2 regions of the Enterococcus innesii genome follow, and region 2 is predicted to be linked to the other one. Evidence: riboswitches for the same ligand, from Rfam matches in the RefSeq annotation. Region 2 holds a riboswitch; the other holds the start of a gene.
The links. Region 2 has a riboswitch for thiamine pyrophosphate ahead of ENLAB_RS15425 (YkoF family thiamine/hydroxymethylpyrimidine-binding protein). Riboswitches for the same ligand answer to the same signal wherever they lie in the genome.
Positions count from the first base shown of each region.

Region 1 (10,060 bases), 1.4 Mb from region 2:
GGTAACGCCGACGAATCTGCTGAAGGGCGGGCAGATTCAATTGCTGCGTCCGATAAAAAAAGAAAAAGCGGTTTTGCTCGGACAAGACAAAAAAACGGTCGCGATAATAGCTCAGCCACTCGGTGATCGACCAGGCATCGGCTTCTTCCACTGCCTTTAGCGCAATTTTTTCAGCTAAAGCCGTTAGCATCGTTTCCTGCTCATAAATCACCGTAGGCGCTAGATACAATACTTTCGCGGTACACTCTATCAGTATACGCCCCCACTGCTCAAATGGCACATCCTGTTGATAGAATTTACGCATTTTTTTCCAAAATTCTTTTTTCTTTAGTTCCTGATAAAGCAACGGGTCTGTCTGGCGTAGCTCTTTCAAAAAGCCCCGCCATAACGGCTGAAAATCAACCGTCTTTTCAAAGGTATACCAATGGCCTTGGTATTTGCCGAACACTTTCAAGGTTTCCAAATAGCCTAAGGTCATATTATCCAGCGAACGCTGGGCATCAAAAACCAAAAAGCTGCCTAAGGACCAAGGAGACCCTAACGAAAGTTGCGCAGTTTCTTCCGTCACAACCGTCCTTTTATTGATGCCGGGTCCTTGGACATCCACGGTGATACATTCCGTTGCCCCTTGCTGGACAGCGACATCGATGGGCAGGTTATTGCGATAGCCGCCATCGATATAATAAGCATCATTAATTTTTTGCGCCTGCATTGCTGGATAAAATGACGCGGATGCCAACAACCAATGCAGATTTTCCTCTACTGCGGATGGATCAAAGGCATAAACCGTCTCCTTGAAGTCGGGCAGACGAGTCGTACAGATCAGCAAACGACAAGCAGTTTGGCTGAATTTTTCTTGATCAAAGGTCTTTTGCAAAAGCTTTGCCAAGGGTTCGGTACTGGCGCCGTTGCTTTTGACCGCTTCGCGGACCAGCGAGTTGGCTTGATTCATCAAATCCCGCAGCGTTTGGGCTCGTACCGAAGCAAGCGGATAGTGCAATACTTGCTCGCTGGAGATATTTGCCCATAAATCGACGGCCGCTTCCACATCGTTCATTAAAATCAAGGCGCCATTCAACGCACCAACGGAAGTTCCCGTGATCCATTCAAAGGTGATGCCCCGTTCTTGCAGCGCTTGCCAAACCCCGATTTGATACGCCCCATGAGCACCGCCACCGCCTAAAACCAGCGCCGTCTGATAAGCTAGCGCTTTTTGATACCCTTGAGGGACCACCTGATACCCTTGCTGGATAAACCACTCAGCCAAGGGGGTCCGATGAGGGAGCTGCCACAAGACGGCTGCTACAAAACGACTGCGGGCAAAGCTTTCTGTCACAGCTAGCAGTTGTTTCCAAGTAAACTCGGCGGCTGCTTCCACCAGTAGATTGGTGATAGTCAGTGTCTTTTGGTCAAAATCAAACTGCCCAGCAAGGTAAAAGCGGCCATAACGGCTGTCGATCTGCCAGCCCTGCTGCGCCATGTCGGCAAGAAAGGCTCGTCGCGCTTTTGAGTGCGACTCAAAAAAGGAAAAGACCAGTCGGCTTTCTTGAAACCCTGCCCTTTGTGCAAGAAAATCGATCGAAGTCAGTTTTTTCACTTTCATCAAGACGCCTCCTTAAGCAAAAAAGAATAGACGAATGACACGCCGGCTGCCGTACCACTCGAGCTATTCTTTTGATTAAAATGTTCGTTGTGCCATGTTGAATGCTGCCAACATCTCATCCGTGGCTTCATCGACTGGCGTCACAGATTCCAAATCACCTTGGATCACACGACGGGTGACACCGCCCATTTCGCCACAGGTGATCAGCGTGATCATTTTGCGGCCTTCTACTTCGTCAAGCAAATAGACATCGGTCGGATCGACCCGCACAGAAGAAGTCGCGGTATACGTGTAAATATTTTCCAGATCGGTCACATAGATAGCCGCCCCAATGGCGACATCATCCAATGGCGTAAACAAAAGCTCTGGCGATTGGGCGCGATGGCTGGCTAGTGCGTAATTGCCTTCCCCCATTTTTTGGGTGGGACTTAACGTACCAGCACCATACAGCAAGGCCTCGTTGGCCAAGCCTTTAAAAATCGGCAGATTGATCCCCACACTAGGAACCGCCACGCCGCCGATCACTGGCAAGGCTTTGTTGCTCAGCTGCGCCCGTAAGACTGCTTCTGAACTTGCCGGCTCCACGGCATCAAAATCAAAGGTCGCTTCCGCTTCCATATTTTTTTCCACATCACTGCGATCAATGGTGCCGACTGCGTATGCTTCACCTGTTTGTTTAATAAAATAATTTTTGATTTGATTATTAAAAATCAATGCTAAACCAATCAATAACAGCAAAAGCAAAAAGAGATTGCTCAGCCAATTTGAAAGTCTGCGTTTCTTTTTTCTCATAGGTTTTCGTCTCCATTAGTTTCTTCTTTTATCATACCAAAATCCTCATAAAGACGCCAATTTTGGCCAGTTTTTTTACGAAAAGACAAGATTTGCCTTTTTTTGTCGAAAAAGGGAACTTAAAAATTGTTTTTTCTGTTATTTTGTAATATAACTTTAAACGAAAAGATACAAGCAATTTTCAGCGCTTTGTTGTAGAATGAACTTAGTAGATAGGAGGGATCGATCGGCATGTCTAACACGATTTACGTACATATTGATACAACCAGCAATGCCGTCTTGACCCGCGGGCTTGCCCCCCAAGATTTTAACAAGAGCATTGTCCATCAGCCCAAGAATCTGCTCTTGCTTGATCCTTCCAGTGATTTCGGCGAATTCGACGGTCATACGGGCTTAAAAGTCATTCGTGGAATGGAAGATGTCCAACTGTTTTTTCAGCAGATCAACAAAGGTCGTATTGCTGAAGAAATGAAGTGGATCGATTTTAACGATTACGAGATGGTCAAAGAATTGACGCCTTTAGAGATCTCCGAATTGTTATATTTTGGCCACATGAAGACACACCTCCACTCCCCTTTCTTTTACAAACTGCAAAATAACTTTGTTTTCTTTGACTTAAAAGATGCACGTTCCCGTGTTTATTATCGCTATTTAGATGAATATTACCGGATCTTGGCGGATCGGATCACCCGCATCGTCTTAGAAAAAATCAATGATCGCCTCTCCTTTTTTAAAAAAGCAACACCGGTTGAAAAGCTCGATTTTAATTTGCTGAAAGAATTGCGGGGAATCATGCAAGAAGGCATCGTCTTCTGTCTGACACAAGAGCAACTGATCGATAAAACTTATACGATCCCGATCTATCTGTCAGAAGATGCTGGCTTGAAAAGCACATTGGTCAATCAAAAAGAGTTAGATCAAATTGCAGTTTTGCGCTACTCAGCCAGCAAAAAAAACTGGTCGTTGGAAATTGATCAAGAAGATTTGGCTTTTGGCTTTTTCGACAAAAAAATGTCTTGATGCTTCTCTTTTTCAAAGAGCATCAAGACATTTTTTATGATTTCATTTCTAAAACTAAACTTTCGGCACAAATAATTTTGGAGCGGCCTTGACTAAGAGACCTAATACGACCCCTACATAAACGATATTGATGATGACCGATGACCCATTAAAGATCAAGGAATACAGATACGGACTTTGTCCTGGCGGTGCGTACATTCCCCAGACAAAAACCCCTGCCCAATAATGCCAAAACCAACGGCTAATCACCGCCACGATGCCCCCTAAGACGACATACCACGTAACGTTTTTGCTGTTTTGACGGATCGCTTGCTGGATTTTATTAGCAAACATGCCGCCCATCCCACCAAAAGCAAAGGCAAAGGGATATTCAAAGATGATCTGTGGAACGGTGATAAAGTTACGCATCGCACTACCAATCAAAATATTCAGCAAGCCCCACATAAATCCCGCCGTCATTCCCGGCAGCACCCCGCGACGATACGAATACAAGACCAAGGGCACGAGCCCTAGAGACAAGTCGATACTGGAATTGGCTGTCTGGATCGGGATATACGACAAGACGACCCCGATAGCAGCAATCATCGTTCCTTCCGTCCACACTTGCAGCGACATTTTTCGTTTCAAAAAAACTCCTCCTTTAGAATCATCACAATTCACAAAGGAGAAGTGTTAGACACTTCAACTCGTCACAATTCCTACGTTCGCATGATCGAAACAGGTACGAAGGGTTTAGAGTACTCTCATTCTCAGCCTTTGCAGACTCCCCTTTGTGATTAGATTCTATTTTATTTTTTGCTTGCGTTTCGCAAGTCACTTTCAAGAATACCATAAATTGGTGAAAAGAAACATGACTGCGATCGTTTTTTCTAAAAACATCCTGAAACTCCTCAGAAAAAAACAGCCAATGAGGGGCTAAAGACCGACCATTGGCTGTTGTTCTCATGCATATGAGACACGATTAAATTGATAATTTTGATTCAAACAGTGGACTTACTGGTTTGTTCTCATGGATTCGTTTGATCGCTTCGCCCATCAAGGCACCGACACTGATCTCATCGATTTTTTTCGACTTGCGGTCTTCTGGCAAGTGAATCGAATCTGTCACAACTAGATGCTCAATGGCCGAATCTTCGATCCGTTCCAAGGCAGGTCCTGACAAGACAGGGTGAGTACATGAGGCGTAAACACTTTTAGCTCCTGCTTGTTTCAACGCGTTCGCAGCCAATGTGATGGTACCCGCAGTATCGATCATATCGTCGATCAAGACACAAGTTTTGCCTTCAACATGACCAATGATATTCATGACTTCCGCTACGTTGGCTTTCGGACGACGTTTGTCGATGATCGCGATTGGTGACTTAAGAAACTCAGCTAATTTGCGGGCACGAGTCACGCCCCCGTGGTCTGGTGAAACAACGACGACATCATCGCCTTGAATGCCTCTTTCCAAGAAGTAGTTGGCGATCAATGGTGCACCCATCAAGTGGTCAACGGGGATATCAAAGAACCCTTGAATCTGTGAGGCATGCAAATCCAGTGTAACCATGCGGTTCGCACCGGCTTTTTCGATCATGTTTGCTACAAGTTTTGCGGTGATTGGTTCTCTTGATCGCGCTTTGCGGTCTTGTCTTGCATAACCATAATAAGGCATTACTACATTGATCGTCTTCGCACTGGCGCGCTTCAAAGCATCGATCATGATCAGCAATTCCATTAGGTTATCGTTTACAGGGCTGCTGGTTGATTGAATCACGTAGACGTGGGCACCACGAATACTTTCTTCAATATTCACTTGGATTTCACCATCGCTAAATTGTTTGACTGAACACTTACCTAATTCAACACCTACTGCAGCTGCGATTTTTTCCGCCAAAGGACGATTTGAGTTCAGAGAAAAAATCTTCAATCTTGGATCAAAATAATGATTTGACATGAGAACCTCCACTTTCTTTGCGTTCATCTAGAAAAAAATGACTCCTTTTTACTAGAATCTTCTTCCTAATAAATAGTAGTCATTTTTCCTTAAGAAATCAAGTCATTTCGCTATTTCTAATTTAGATAAGGCAACTTTTTCGCGTAATCCGCTTTATTTTCCTGACGGGCGCGGGCAATCGCCATACTGTGTTTAGGAACATCTTTGGTGATCGTTGAGCCAGCAGCGATCATCGTTTCCTCTTCGATGGTTAATGGCGCAACTAGATTGGAGCCAGAGCCGATAAAGCAATTGTCGCCGACAGTCGTTTTGAATTTGCTCTTGCCGTCATAATTAACAAAGACTACGCCGCAGCCGACATTGATGTTTTTGCCTAAGGTCGCATCGCCAACATAAGACAAGTGTCCGACTTTGGTGCCTTCACCAATCGTCGCATTTTTGACCTCCACAAAGTTACCGATATGGGCATGGGCCAAAATTTCCGCATGGGGACGAAGATGGGCATTAGGACCGACATCGGCGCCATCATGGATGATGCTCTCCTCGATCGTCGATGCCTTGATCGTCACTTGGTTGCCGATCTTGCTGTCTTCAATTTCAGAAGCTGCCGTAATGACACAATCTTCTCCGATCGTCGTCTTCCCTTTGATGATCACACCGGCTTCGATCAAGGTATCTGAACCAATCACAACGCCTTCGTCGATATAAGTCGTCGCCGGGTCGATCAAGGTCACGCCGTTTTGCATGTGCTGACGGTTGATCCGCTGGCGCATCAAGCGATTGGCTTCGGCTAAGGCGATGCGGTCGTTGACCCCTAAAGATTCATGGAAATCTTCGGTTTGATAAGCAGCGATGATTTTGCCGTCTTCCTTTAAGATCTCGATAATGTCAGTCAAATAGTACTCCCCTTGGGCATTGTCCGTATCTAATTTTGCCAAGGCGTCAAATAGCAATTCATTGTCGAAGCAATACGTTCCAGTATTGATTTCTTGGATCAACGCTTCTTCGGTCGACGCATCTTTTTGCTCAACGATTTTCTCCACGATACCGACATGATCCCGTACGATCCGGCCATAGCCCGTTGGATCTGCCGCTTGTGCCGTCAAGATCGTCGCCGATGCATTTTTCCCTTGATGGTAATCGAACAAGTTATTCAAGGTTTCCGTCGTCAATAACGGCGTATCCCCACTAATTACTAAGGTCGTGCCTTTTTTGCCCTTTAAAAATGATTCGGCTTGAACGACAGCGTGACCGGTACCTAATTGTTCGGCTTGTAAGGCGTAATTGGTGCGATCCCCCAGTTGCTCCTTGACCATTTCCGCCCCGTGACCAACGATCGTCACGATCTCTTCAGGATTTGTTTCCACCACTCGGTTCATGATGTGCTCCACCATTGGCTTACCGCAAACCGGATGTAACACTTTATATAACTTCGATTTCATGCGCGTGCCTTTTCCAGCCGCTAAAATTATTGCAAAACGTGCGTCCACGTATTCCACTCCTATCAATCTGAAGGATTTTTATTCATTGAATTTCCTATAAACAGTTTAGCCCAAGTACTTGTAAATTTCAACGATTTAAGGAATCGCCACCTAGACCAATCAAAAAAAGACTGGCAGCCGCCGTTTTAAAAACAGCTGCTTGCGCCAGTCTAAGAGCCACAAAAATCAGGCTTTTTTCTCAAAATAATTTCCCGGTACTACCGAGATCGTTTTGGTCTGGGTATCGACATCTTCAACATAAAGCAGAGAGCTGTAATCGCTGATGGCCCGCTTGCCTTTGAATTTCGTTTCGGCAAAAACCGTAATACCGACTAATTCGGCCTCAAATTCTTCAATCAAGCTCTTCATCCCATTGACCGTGCCGCCGCCTTTCATAAAGTCATCAACCACCAATACTCTAGAGCCGCGCTTTAAGCTGCGTTTGGATAATTCCATTTTTTCGATGCGCTCTGAAGAACCAGAGACATAATTGACACTCACGGTCGAGCCTTCAGTGATCTTGGAATCACGACGCACGATCACGAAGGGAACATTCAAGTAGTAAGAGACTGCTTGAGCGATCGGCACTCCTTTAGTAGCAACGGTCATCACCGCATCGATTTGTTCGCCTAAATATTTGGAAGCGATGATGCGGCCGACTTGGCGCAGCAATTCCGGTTCGCCTAATAAGTCAGATAGATAAACATAGCCGCCAGGCAACAAACGGTCTTGCTCAGACAAGCGTTCTGCCAGCCCTTCGACGTACGCATACGCTTCTTCTTCAGAAATTTCAGGCACAAAAAAAACACCGCCAGCAGCGCCTGGCACGGTATCAAGAATGCCTGTTCCTCGTTCTTTAAAGGTCTTTTTGATAATAGATAAATCTTCGCTAATCGATGATTTTGCAGAGGCATATCGTTTAGAAAAGAAGGACAATGAAATCAATTCATGGGGATGATTCAACAAGTAATGTGTCATATCGATCAGTCGTTCACTTCGACGTATTTTCACACCGGACAACTCCTTTAGTTTATTCGCCTTATTATAAGGCTTTTTCGGGATAAATGCGAGCATTATCTGAAATATTGCTTATATTGTTCGGTTTTGATTAGAGTTTAAAAAAAAGAAACGAAAATTCTTCGTTTCTTTTTCATAAAGCCCTTTATTTGAGGCGCTGTTTTCGTTGCACGAGGATCACGATGCGTTTGATCAAATTGATCACTAAGAAAAGAGCGATAAAAACCAGCGTGATCGTCGCTCCCGGTGGTGTGTCCAAATAAAAGGAACTGGTCAAACCAGACATCATCCCAATCATGCCGATCACGACACTGATCAAAATCACCGCGTTGAAGCTTTTGCCTAAACGCATACTGATGGCAGCTGGTAAAACCATGATCGCAGAGATCAGCAATGCGCCCGCAATCGGGATCATCATAGCGATTGCCACCCCCGTCAAGACATTAAAGAGCATCGACATCACTCGCACAGGCAAGCCATCGACATGGGCGGTATCTTCATCAAAGGTCAAAATGTACATGGGCCGTTTGAATAAGAAAAATAAAGCAAAAACGACTAAAAACAAAAAGCCTAAGATCCAGACTTGTTCTTGTGTGATCGTAACGATCGACCCAAACAAATACGATTGGATACTCGTTGCGGAGTTCCCACCGCTAAGGTTCATCAAGACGAGGGCTAACGCTAAGCCACCGGACATCAAAATGGCGATCGAGATCTCTGAATAACTGCGGTACAGCGTTCGCAAATATTCCAAAATGATTGCGGCAATGACTACGATCAATAGCGTCGTCAAACTGGGATTTAGATTTAGAAAGAAGCCTAGTGCCACCCCTGCTAAAGAGACATGGGACAGCGTATCAGCCATCAATGACTGTCGTCGAATCACCAGAAAGACCCCCAGCATCGGTGCGATACCGGCAATAAAAATCGCCGCAAGAAAAGCTCTTCTCATGAATTCATATGAAAGCAGCGCCATGGTGAATCCTCCTTCCGCACTAAACGGATCTGACGGTCCGCATATTCTTTGATATCTTCGTGATCATGGGTGATCATCAAAATCGACTTGCCATGGTCATGAGCATTGTGTCGCAGCAGTTCATAAAACAGATTGCGGGATTGTTCATCCATCCCCGTGGTTGGTTCATCTAAAATAAATAAATCAGGATCCGTGGCAAAGACCCGTGCCAAGCTGATCCGTTGTTTTTGGCCACCGGACAACTCACCGATCCGTTTATTACGCACGTCCCACATCCCGACGGCATCTAATGCACGGCGGACATGTTCATGGTCTCGTTTCGTCAGTCGCTTGAACCAGCGGTCTCTTGGGTAGCGGCCTGATTGGACCAATTCCAAAACGGTGCTGGGGAACCCGACATTAAAGGAAGCAATCTGCTGAGGAATGTAGCCGATGCTTAATTTTTCACCAGCGGCATTCTTGGTCGCCAAGGTGACTGCTCCTTTAGAAGGTTTCAACAAACCAAGGGTTGCTTTGATCAAAGTAGATTTTGCCGCCCCATTTTCGCCGGTCAAAATCACGAATTCGCCGTCTTCAACAAAGTAAGAAATGTCTTCCAAGACGGGCTCATCGTCATAATAAAAGGTCAAATCTTTTACATCGATATAACGCACGCAGGCGCCTCCTTAGTGAATACTTTTTTGTAATGCTGCCAAATTGTCTTCCATTACAGACAGGTATGTTTCGCCGTTATCCATCTGCGCTTGCGTCAAGCTTTCTAATGGATTCAAGACCGCCAGCTCCACTCCTGTTTCAGAGGCTAAGGTCTCAGCCACCTTCGATGACGCGTTTTCTTCAAAATAGATAACTTTGACTTGCTTTTCTTCTACATATTCTTTCAGCTCAGCCAAACGACTTGGCGTTGGTTCTTGATCGGGTGAAATGCCCGAAATCGATTCTTCGACTAAATTATACTGCCGTGCCAAATAGCCAAAGGCTGCGTGCTGCGTAACGAAGGTCCGCTGAGTCGCATCCTTTAACGCCGCTTGGTAGGCTTCATCTAAAGCAGAAAGTTTTTCGATATAGGCAGCCGCATTTTCCGTGAAGGTTGCCTTTTGCTCAGGAAACTTCGCAATCAGGTCATCGCGGATCGTTTCTACTTCTTGGATCGCTAAGACTGGATCGGTCCAAACATGAGGGTCATACGTATGATCATGGCCTTCATGGCTGTCTTCATCCTCGTGACCATGCTCTTC
Region 1 covers NZ_AP025635.1:1,905,022-1,915,081, forward strand. The annotation lists gene ENLAB_RS08860 (patatin-like phospholipase family protein) at 1-1,603, opposite strand, end outside; gene ENLAB_RS08865 (class A sortase) at 1,679-2,395, opposite strand; gene ENLAB_RS08870 (hypothetical protein) at 2,627-3,415, shown strand; gene thiT (energy-coupled thiamine transporter ThiT) at 3,470-4,042, opposite strand; TPP riboswitch at 4,094-4,195, opposite strand; gene ENLAB_RS08880 (ribose-phosphate diphosphokinase) at 4,377-5,351, opposite strand; gene glmU (bifunctional UDP-N-acetylglucosamine diphosphorylase/glucosamine-1-phosphate N-acetyltransferase GlmU) at 5,468-6,841, opposite strand; gene purR (pur operon repressor) at 7,019-7,843, opposite strand; gene ENLAB_RS08895 (metal ABC transporter permease) at 7,995-8,825, opposite strand; gene ENLAB_RS08900 (metal ABC transporter ATP-binding protein) at 8,798-9,478, opposite strand; gene ENLAB_RS08905 (metal ABC transporter substrate-binding protein) at 9,491-10,060, opposite strand, start outside.
Region 1: it holds a riboswitch for thiamine pyrophosphate, as region 2 does, so the genes downstream of both, thiT (energy-coupled thiamine transporter ThiT) here and ENLAB_RS15425 (YkoF family thiamine/hydroxymethylpyrimidine-binding protein) in region 2, are expected to answer to the same signal.

Region 2 (10,060 bases):
TGTTTTGCCCGACACCTTTGATCTGTAAAAATTCGATTGGTGTTTTTGGTTGCACTTCTGCTAATTCTCGCAGGGTCTTATCAGAAAAGACGACATACGGTGGCAAGTTTTGTTCTTGTGCGAGATTCAATCGTAAGGTGCGCAGTTGATCGAACAGTTCATCATCAACCACTAACTGTTTGACTTTGGTTTGTTTTCGATAAACTTTCGCTTTTCCAAGCAATACATCGATACCGGCATTTGTCACACTTAGCAATGGGTATTGCCCTTCGGACGGCAAAAGGTACCCGGAGGCTGTCAAGTAATCGATCAGCTGATTGACTTCCTTTTGGGACCAATCTTTCATTAATCCATAAGTCGGTAATTTTTCAAAGCCCCACTGTTTGACTTTTTGATCGCCTGAGCCAGTCAGCACTTTCCCCACCAAGGCTTTCCCGAAGCGTTCGCCCATTCGTTTCACACATGACAACACTTTTTGTGTATCCACGGTGATATCCACTTGTTCTCTTTCATCGAGACAATTGCTGCAACGACCGCAATCGGGTCCATCTTCTCCGAAATAACGCAAAATATAGCGTTGCAAACACAGCTGAGTATGTCCGTATTGGCTCATCTCCCGCAACTTCAAGTATTCGTTTTGGCGATAAAGAATATCTGATTCGGATTGATCGATAAAAAATTGCTGAATCTGCATGTCTTGCGGAGCATAAAGTAAGATCGCATCACTGGGTTCGCCGTCTCGTCCGGCACGCCCGGCTTCTTGATAATAAGACTCCAAATTTCCAGGTATCTGGGCATGGATCACAAAGCGGACGTTGCTTTTGTTGATTCCCATCCCGAATGCATTGGTCGCTACCATCACTTGCAGGCGGTCATAAAGAAATTCTTCTTGGAAAAAGGAGCGCTCTTCTTCTGAAAGTCCGCCATGGTAATACCCGACAGAAACATGTTCATGTTTCAACAGCTGATAGATCCGTTCCACTTCTTTGCGGGTGCTGGCATAAATGATACCTGATTGTCCTTGATTCATTTTCAAATACGTCGTAATGTAGGTATCTTTTTGATCTTTGACAACTTGAAAAGCTAAATTTTCCCGAGCAAACCCGGTCTTGACTTGATTTTCAGCAGGAATTGAAAGTAAGTTTTCAATGTCTTCGGCAACTTTAGGTGTAGCTGTCGCCGTAAGGGCAACAATCGTTGGCTTTTGCTCCCAGTTTTCGATCGTTTCGGCGAGTCGCAGATAGCTCGGGCGAAAATCATGGCCCCATTGGGAAATGCAGTGGGCTTCATCAACGGCCAATAAAGCGATCGGCATCTGCCGCAATGAGTAGCGGAAAGATTCTGAGTCTAAGCGTTCTGGCGAAACATACAGCAGTTTGATCCGCCCTTGGCGTGCTTCTTGCAAGCGCTGGTTGATTTGTGCCCCTGTCAAGGAAGAATTGATATAAGCTGCTGGGATCCCCATATCAACGAGGCTATCTACTTGGTCTTTCATTAATGAAATCAAAGGGGAGATGACCAAGGTCACTCCATCCAACAAAAGCGCTGGCAATTGATAACAAATGGATTTCCCTCCACCTGTGGGCATGATCCCCAAAACATTTTGTTGTGTTAAAATAGATTGAATAATCGTCTCTTGACCTTCACGAAACTGTGAATAGCCAAAATGTTCTTTTAAGACTGTTTGAATAGTTTGCATAATACCCTCTTTTCCATTTCCTTATTATACGCAATTAAGTACGCAAAGAAAACGGCATTAAGAGAACTTTCGCTTTTTATTCGCTTTTCAATGAAATCAACCAAAGGAGTCTTCTACTATGAAAAAAGTTGTGATTATCGGCGGTGGGATCATCGGTTTGACCCTCGCCAATTATCTTGATAAAACCAAACTTGACGTGACTGTCATTGATTCCCTCATCGGTCAAGCAACATCTGCCAGCGCTGGCATCATTTCCCCTTGGCTATCGAAACGCCGCAATAAAAAATGGTACCAGTTAGCACAAGACGGCGCCGCTTTCTTCCCGAAATTGGTACGGGATTTTGCTTTAGATGAATCCATCTATGCCCCCTGTGGCACTTTGGTGGTGCGACCAGAAAAGGCGCTTCAAGAACTGGCAGAATTAGCTGAAAATCGACGTAAAGCGGCACCAGAAATCGGCGAAATCGACTTACTGACGGGCCCACAAACCAAAGAGGCATTGCCGTTACTAAAAGAAATGCCGTCTTTACGAATCACAGGCGGTGGCCGCTTAGATGGTCAGGCTTATCTTGCCCACTTAAAAGCAAACGCTCAGCAGCAGCAAGTGACTTTTATTGAAGAAAAAGCTGAGGTCGTCAGAAACAACAACCATTGGCAAATCAAAACCAAGGATCACTTTCTTGAAACCGAGATTCTTTGCCTGACAGCTGGACCGGGATTGCTAGACTTATTATCACCTTTAGGTTATCAGGTCGATATCCGTCCACAAAAAGGCCAGTTGCTTTCCTTTGCCACCAACCTGCCGACAAACAGTTGGCCGGTCGCCATGCTAGAGGGTGAAGGTGACTTGATTCCCTTCTCTAATGGTCAAATTTTACTAGGAGCCACCCATGAAAACGATGCGGGTTGGGATTTAACGCCTACGGAAGCTGCCAAACAGCAATTGATGACAGGAATCGGTGCTTTTCTTGAAGACCCCGAAGCACTCTTTGCGACGCCAATGACTATGCGGGTCGGCACACGTGCTTACACCTCTGATTTTGCACCTTTCTTTGGGGAAGTGCCTGATGAAGCAAATTTGTTCGCCGCCAGTGGACTTGGTTCTTCTGGGTTAACGACCGGGCCTTATATTGGTTATCTGCTAGCCAATCGGATTAATAATACGCACACTCAACCAACAGATTTCTCAAGTTACACCAAACCGATGACAGAATATATCAAGAAACGCCTTTGACAGGAAACTGCTAAAAAACCACCAGAATCGTTACGGTCTGGTGGTTTTGTTGTTTGATTCTTATAAAATTACGGACAATTTCTAGCTACTAGCTAAACATATTCTCCAGTTTCCCAATAATCGAGTAAGACTTCATTGATAATCTCACGATCCAGTGGTTCTCGCATATCATCATCAAAGGCATCTTCGATCGGGACATCGCCAACAGCTTTGATACAAACCGGAACGACGGGATCTGGGTGATCTTCTGCGGTCAACACTTTTTCAATTTTAATTTTATGCGTCCAATCTGCCCCCATATCATAAATGTAGGTCATGGACTTACAGTATTGAAAATCTTGGTCAATACCGGACGCATCGGTTGGAACGGAATTGCCTAAGCCGATCGATTTCGAACCGGCAATAAACAAGTACAAATGTTGATTCATCCACTCAAAGGCAATCTGGATCAACATATGCAACTGCTCATAGGTCACTCCTGCAGGAATGATCAAACGACGCCAAATTGGCGGACGGTATCCTTCTAAATCAATACGGACTTGATAGGCGACCGGCGTATCCGCCGTGTCATCAAAAGCCGTATGTTTCGTTGGAAACGGGACGATTTTTGGCGAGATTGTAGCAATACGCGGGTCATCAATGGGCAATAGTTCATGTTCTTCAGGATCGGTGTCTTGAATCATCGCTAACATCGCTTCTTTCTTTTCAGCTGACCAAAACTGGGGTTTGGACATCCGTGCGAAAAAGATAGGTTGTTTTTCAGCCAATACAAAGGCGATTTCTTGGTATTGTGATTTGGTGATATGCTTTTCTTTATACATGCAGTAATAAAAGTCTTCAATGGCTGTTTTGGCAAACGGAAGAAAATTTAAACTGTACGGTACTTCTTGAGGCAGCATTTCGGTATACACCGATTCGACAAAGACTTTGTCTTTTAATTTAGTCATGCCACCATCTGTTTCCGCGCAAAAGATCAAGTAAAAAACAGGATCTAAGTAGTGTTCAAGATCGTCGTCACTAACCACACTTGGTCCGCCATACAAATCAACGTGATCCATCATGCGGTCAATCACTTTCGCTAATTTCTTCAATGTTTTTTCCAAAAAAATTCTCGCTCCTTCCTATCAAGTTTACTTTGACGAAAAGAGCGAGGATTGTCAATCTTTTTTTTAATGGGAGAGCATTTCCTGTGCAATTTCTAATCCGCTCATCCCCGTTGGATAATAGGTCGGCCAATGTTCCATTTCCTCTAGTAACGCTTCATGACTCTCGTTACCAAAGTAGATATGGAAATGATGGGATGCGCCAGGAGCGATCATATGGTCACTAAATTGGATATATTTGAATGCCGCATCTTCATCGGTGCTTTCAAATAAGAAGCGTACACCACGATTGCCAGCTGAGTAGTTCAAGATCTCTTTGCCAGAATACACATAATTTGCTTCTTTCTCGGTACCATCATCGAAAATAAATGTCATTGTGTTGTCTGTGATCTTGATCTGAGCGACATCTGTTTGATAACCAGTCGTGTAATATTCTTTGTATTCGTCAGCCGTCATTTTCTTGTCCATTTTTGCTTTATAATCAAACACTTGGTCCAGTGTTCCGTCTTGTAAAAATGGATAAACGGATTGCCAATCTCCTGCCCAGTCAGATAAAGCACGGTCTTTTACGTCGGCATCCTCAAAATAGCCGTTATAAACTGTTTTTTCTTTTTCAGCTTCAGCCATTTCTTTGTCATTTGCAACATCGGTGGTTTTTCTCAAAGCATCACGGTTTTGTTCCATAATCGAAATGTAGTCTTCCCCGTTGTCCATCTGTTCTTGGGTCAACCCTTCTAATGGATTCAAAACAGCCAATTCGACGCCTGCTTCTGACGCTAACGTTCGGGCAATGCTGTCTTTGGCGTTTTCTTCAAAATAGATCGTTTGAATGCCTGTTTCTTGGACGAACTCTTTTAGTTCTGCGATTCGTGAAGCGGAAGGCTCTTCACTTGGTGAAAGACCTGAGATTGGCACTTGCGTTAGCCCATACTCCAAAGCTAAATAACCAAAAGCAGCGTGTTGGGTCACGAAATGATTTTGCGCTGGATTGCTGAACGCTTCTTCATATGATTCATGGAGGTCTTGTAACTGTGCCAAATAATTCGCCGCATTTTCAGCAAAGGCTGCCGCTTTCGCTGGATAAGCCTCACTCAGCTGGTCACGGATCGCCTCTACTTGTTTCATGGCTAAGCTTGGGGCTAACCAGACATGGGGATCTAATTCATGAGAATGACCATCATCGCCATGATCATGGTCATGATCGTGGTCGTGATCATCGTCACCGGGTAACAGGACCATTCCTTCGGTGGCTTTGACCACTGTCACGTCTCCATCATTTAATGTGGCTTCAATCGAAGGAACCCACATTTCCATATTTTCATTGTTGTAGACAAAGACATCCGCATCTTGGATCTTTGCCATGTCCTTTGCAGAAGGTTCATAATCGTGGGAATCAGTGCCCGCGGGCATCAATAATTCAACCTTCCCTTCATCCCCTACAACTTGACGAGTAAAATCATACATCGGATAAAACGTAGCCATGACCTGAATTTGTTCATTCTCAGATGATGCGTTTCCTGATTGCTCGGTCGCATCAGATCCTCCTTGTCCACAAGCAGCCAAAGTCAGGGCCACAGCAGATAACATAGTTATTTTAAAAAACTTCTTCATTTTTGAAAATACACTCCTTTTTATTTTCCTCTTTTTCTTCCCTTTGGAAAAACGTTGATAAATCAATTACGATTTACAAAAACAAAACGTAACGTTTACGTTTTACCATCGGTTTTATACTTTACACAACTATTTGAATCCTGTCAACTTCTTTTTTAGATGTTTTTTTATATGTAAAAACCTTCATATGTACCACTGCTGATATCACGGAAGGATCGCTAAGTAACTCCTTTGATTCGTCGGAATCGAGCGATTTGCAAAAGTCACTATCTATTGTCCTTTGTCGCCTCCTATGCTACACTCGAGGGGTAATTGAATAGAAGATTATCCACTAGGGGCGCTTTATGCTGAGATAGACGTATGTCTGGTCCCTTAGAACCTGATTTGGTTAGTACCAACGTAGGGAAGTGGCAGCGCATGATTTTTCGCGTTCCCATTTTTTCTGTCTACGTGTGGATAGAAAAAGGAGGAACGCTTTTTTTGTAGACAGAAAAACAATCGAGAGGAGAAGAGAAAAATGTCAAATAAACCAATCGTCTGTGCAAAAGATGGAATCGATATCACGGGGTGCCGGGTGAGCTTGTACCCAATGAAAGACCATTTCGCGCAACAAATTTTAACAAGTATCGAAAAAACGAATACGAGTGCTGTTTGGCAGCAAACCGACCTGTTTAGCACCCTTTTTCGTGGGGAAGCGCCCAGTGTCCTAGACGCAGCAGCAGCGCTATTTATCAACGCCTACGAATCCAAGACACACCTCGTGGGTGAGTTTACCTTTTCCAAGGGCTGCCCCGGGGACACTGCAGGGGACACGTTTTTGAATGGCGAACAGGTGCAACCCAATAAAGGAAAGAACCTTGCGAATGGTGACTTTTTGGTTGATTGCAAATATTCGTTTTATGTATTTGGCGAAAATCATTATATGGAAGAAATCGCCACGATCGTCCAGCTGGCAGAAACTCATGGCTTGAGCCCTCGTTCCGCTCACTATGTGACGATGCTGACGGGATCAGCAAGTCAACTCTTTGCTTATTTTGAAGCCGCATTAGCTTATGCCCATGACCATCTTCCCCACTATGTTCTGGAAGCGACGGTTTCAGTCAATAGCCCTTCAAAAAAGGAGGCGATGCCACATGACTAAGTGGGCGTTGAAAGATGTCATCATGGTAGGAATTGCTTCGCTGATTTTTGGCGTGATCTATCTTGGGGCTGTCCATTTCGGATTGCTATTAGGGACACTTCTAACCCCCTTTGGTTTATCTGTCTTAGCCAATGAGTTTATCTTTGGTGTTTGGTTCATGGCGGCAGCTTTTGCCGGATATGTGCTACGTAAGCCGGGGGCAGCTACGATCACTGAAATGATTGCGGCTCTTTTAGAAGTGTTTATGGGGAATTTTTATGGACCTATTATTTTTATTAGTGGTTTTGTACAAGGGATTGGAACCGAGGCCGGCTTTGCATTAGGCCGCTACCGCCGCTATGGCTGGTTTCCTTTAGTTACTGGAGCCGTGGGCGCCACGATCACGAGTTTTCTTTGGGGAATTCTTCGATCAAATTTCGTTGACTTGCAATGGCAGTTGCTGTTGGCGATCTTTCTTATTCGCTTGCTTTCTTCGTTGTTCTTTTCAGCCTTTTTGGTGAAGATCGTCTGTGACCATCTGGCACGAATGGGAGTCCTCAACAGTTACCCTATCGCTAACGATCAAACGATCACCGTCCAACGGGAAATCGTATGAGTCTGTTAGTAAAAAACGGCTGTTTTTTGGTGGATCAAAAGCGACTTGAATTGACTCTGTCTTTGGCCCCTGGTGAAACAAAGGGAATTTATGGTGCTTCAGGATCAGGGAAAAGCACCCTTTTCTATCTTTTAGCAGGACTCAACGAGAAAGGTTTTGAGGGAGGAACATATACGATTGACGGCCAAACGATGAGCCAACTCTCCATCGGGGAAAGAAGCACGTCCGTCAGCTTATTGTTTCAAAATCCTGATATGCAGTTTTGTATGGCAACACCTCGAGAAGAGCTGCTTTTCTGTTTAGAGAATCAATGTATTCCCCAAGAAGACATGCCAAACAAAGTGGCTGACGCTTTGGCATTTTGCGAGATCACTCATCTTGCAGATCAACCTTTCACGACCTTGTCTGGGGGTGAAAAACAGTTAGCCGCATTGGCTTGCTGTTTGATCCTAGAAAGCCAATACTTGCTTTTGGATGAGCCCTTTGCGAATTTGGATACGGACACCAGCAAAAAAGTCATCCGAAAACTGCAGCACATTCAACAAAAGAAAGCCATTGGTATTTTATTGATCGACCATCAAATCAAAGAGACTGCTAACTGGGTCGATGAGTGGCTATTGATTGAAGAAGATTTCAGAACGATCGATCAAGCAGCGATCCGTGACCTTGATCACCACATGCGAAAGACACTGCCGCTTGCAAAAAACAAGTCGTCTTCTAACAAAAAACGGCTATCTTTTCAGCAATTCCGATTACCGATCCGCAACCATGAGATTGTTTTTCCCAATTTTGCATTTGATGGAGGCACACTGATTGGGATCACTGGACGCAGCGGCAGTGGCAAATCTTCGTTTTTAAAAGCTATTTTGCAGCAGCATGCCTACAAAGGGGATGTTCTCTTGGCAGGTAAACCAATCAAGAAGCATCCGTCACCTTTTCGCTCCATCAGTTGGATCATGCAAAATCCGCAAGACCAATTTTTGGCTGCCACCGTTGCCCAAGAGCTTAGCCAAGGTAGCGCGCCGACCAAGAGCGAAAAGCTACTAGCAAAATTGCGCCTGCAAAATAAGAGCACTCAGTCACCTTTTCGACTGAGTCAAGGACAGCAACGGCGCTTGGCTGTTGCCTCTTTACTGCAACGCCCGGTCGACCTGCTGCTCGTGGACGAACCGACCTATGGTCAAGATATCAAACAAGCTTGGCAGATCATGCAGCTATTAGCCGAAAAAGCAACCACTGGCACGTTAGTTTTGATCGTTAGCCATGATATCTTGTTATTGCAACAGTTCTGCTCCCAAATCATTGATTTTAATCTTTATGAAAAGGAGGATGCTGATGCGCACGCTAAATCCAACAGTCAAATTATTCGCCATTTTAGGGCTCGCCTTACTGGTTTCTTTTCAAAATAATTTCAGATTAAACCTGCTACTTTCGGTCCTGTTCTTTGGTATTACTGTAAACGAACGCTCCTTGAAAAAAAGTCTTTTGCTCTTTTCTGCATTGACACTGGCAGCTACAGGGGTCTTTTTCACTGGACTCCTTTATTACCAATGCAATCAAGGCGGTCCCTCCTCTACAGCAGCTATTCGCTATGGTCTTGATATGGCAAGCCGTATCTATTGCTTTGGCATTCTAGGAAGCTCCTTCAGTGTATCCACCACGATCAATGAATTGATTTATTCACTGCAGCAACAGCTGCGTCTGCCTGCCGTTTTTGCCTACGGTCTACTGGCTGCGTTTCAAATTGCTCCCATTATTCCAGCAGAGTATCAGAATATCCGTAATAGCATGCGTTCCAGAGGAATCTCGGTCAATCCGTTTTCATTTAAAATGCTGATCCCTTTATTGGTCAAATCGATTCGTTGGTCTGAATTATTGGCGACTGCCATGCTTTCAAGAGGTTTTGACAGCGAAGCCAAGCGAACTTACGCAAACACCTTTCGCGTCACTTTCATGGATGCACTATTTCTATCCTTATGCCTGGTAATGGGACTGGGGGGGACACTCATCCTATAATCAAAAAAAGAGAAAAAGACAAAGAAACCCTGATGTTTCTTTGTCTTTATATATATATTAAGAAGTGATCGTCTTTTTTACTGAACCAGATTTTATTTGATAAAACGTGACGAACAAGGTCGTTGCTAAAATATACAAGGCGAAAAGCAGATACATGTTTTTAAACAGCTGGATCGTCGTTTGATTCAACCAAGCCCCAACTTTTGGGATATAAAAAATCGGCTGGCCAATCACTTGGCTTTTTTGAATTTCTTTGGGCTCCATCTGGTTTTGATTGTCACCAATGGTGTACAGTACTGATTGGTTTTCCGCAACCGCAACGATTCGCCGGGTCCGCATTTGTCTACCTTGATCGACATAATACGTTACTTCGTTGCCAACCACTAAATTATCTTCTGAAGCATTTTTAACAAAAAGCAGCGTTCCTTTAGAGTATGTCGGTTCCATTGCATCACTCGTAACAATAGCCATTGTGAAACCAAATGCATGCGGTATTACAACAGTTAGGACAGATAGCAGCATGAACATCAGAACAAAAAGTGAGAGCATGATACTTTGTTTTGGAAAAAGCTTCATTCTTTCCTCTCCTTCTAAACCTCAGTTTACTTTATGATTCTATAACATAATTCTTTTTTTTTCAAATATTTAAAAACGATTCATT
Region 2 covers NZ_AP025635.1:3,296,228-3,306,287, reverse strand. The annotation lists gene recQ (DNA helicase RecQ) at 1-1,699, opposite strand, end outside; gene ENLAB_RS15440 (NAD(P)/FAD-dependent oxidoreductase) at 1,818-2,933, shown strand; gene ENLAB_RS15435 (plasmid pRiA4b ORF-3 family protein) at 3,026-4,036, opposite strand; gene ENLAB_RS15430 (metal ABC transporter substrate-binding protein) at 4,103-5,647, opposite strand; TPP riboswitch at 5,971-6,070, shown strand; gene ENLAB_RS15425 (YkoF family thiamine/hydroxymethylpyrimidine-binding protein) at 6,165-6,788, shown strand; gene ENLAB_RS15420 (ECF transporter S component) at 6,781-7,383, shown strand; gene ENLAB_RS15415 (ABC transporter ATP-binding protein) at 7,380-8,792, shown strand; gene ENLAB_RS15410 (energy-coupling factor transporter transmembrane component T) at 8,719-9,399, shown strand; gene ENLAB_RS15405 (signal peptidase I) at 9,457-9,975, opposite strand.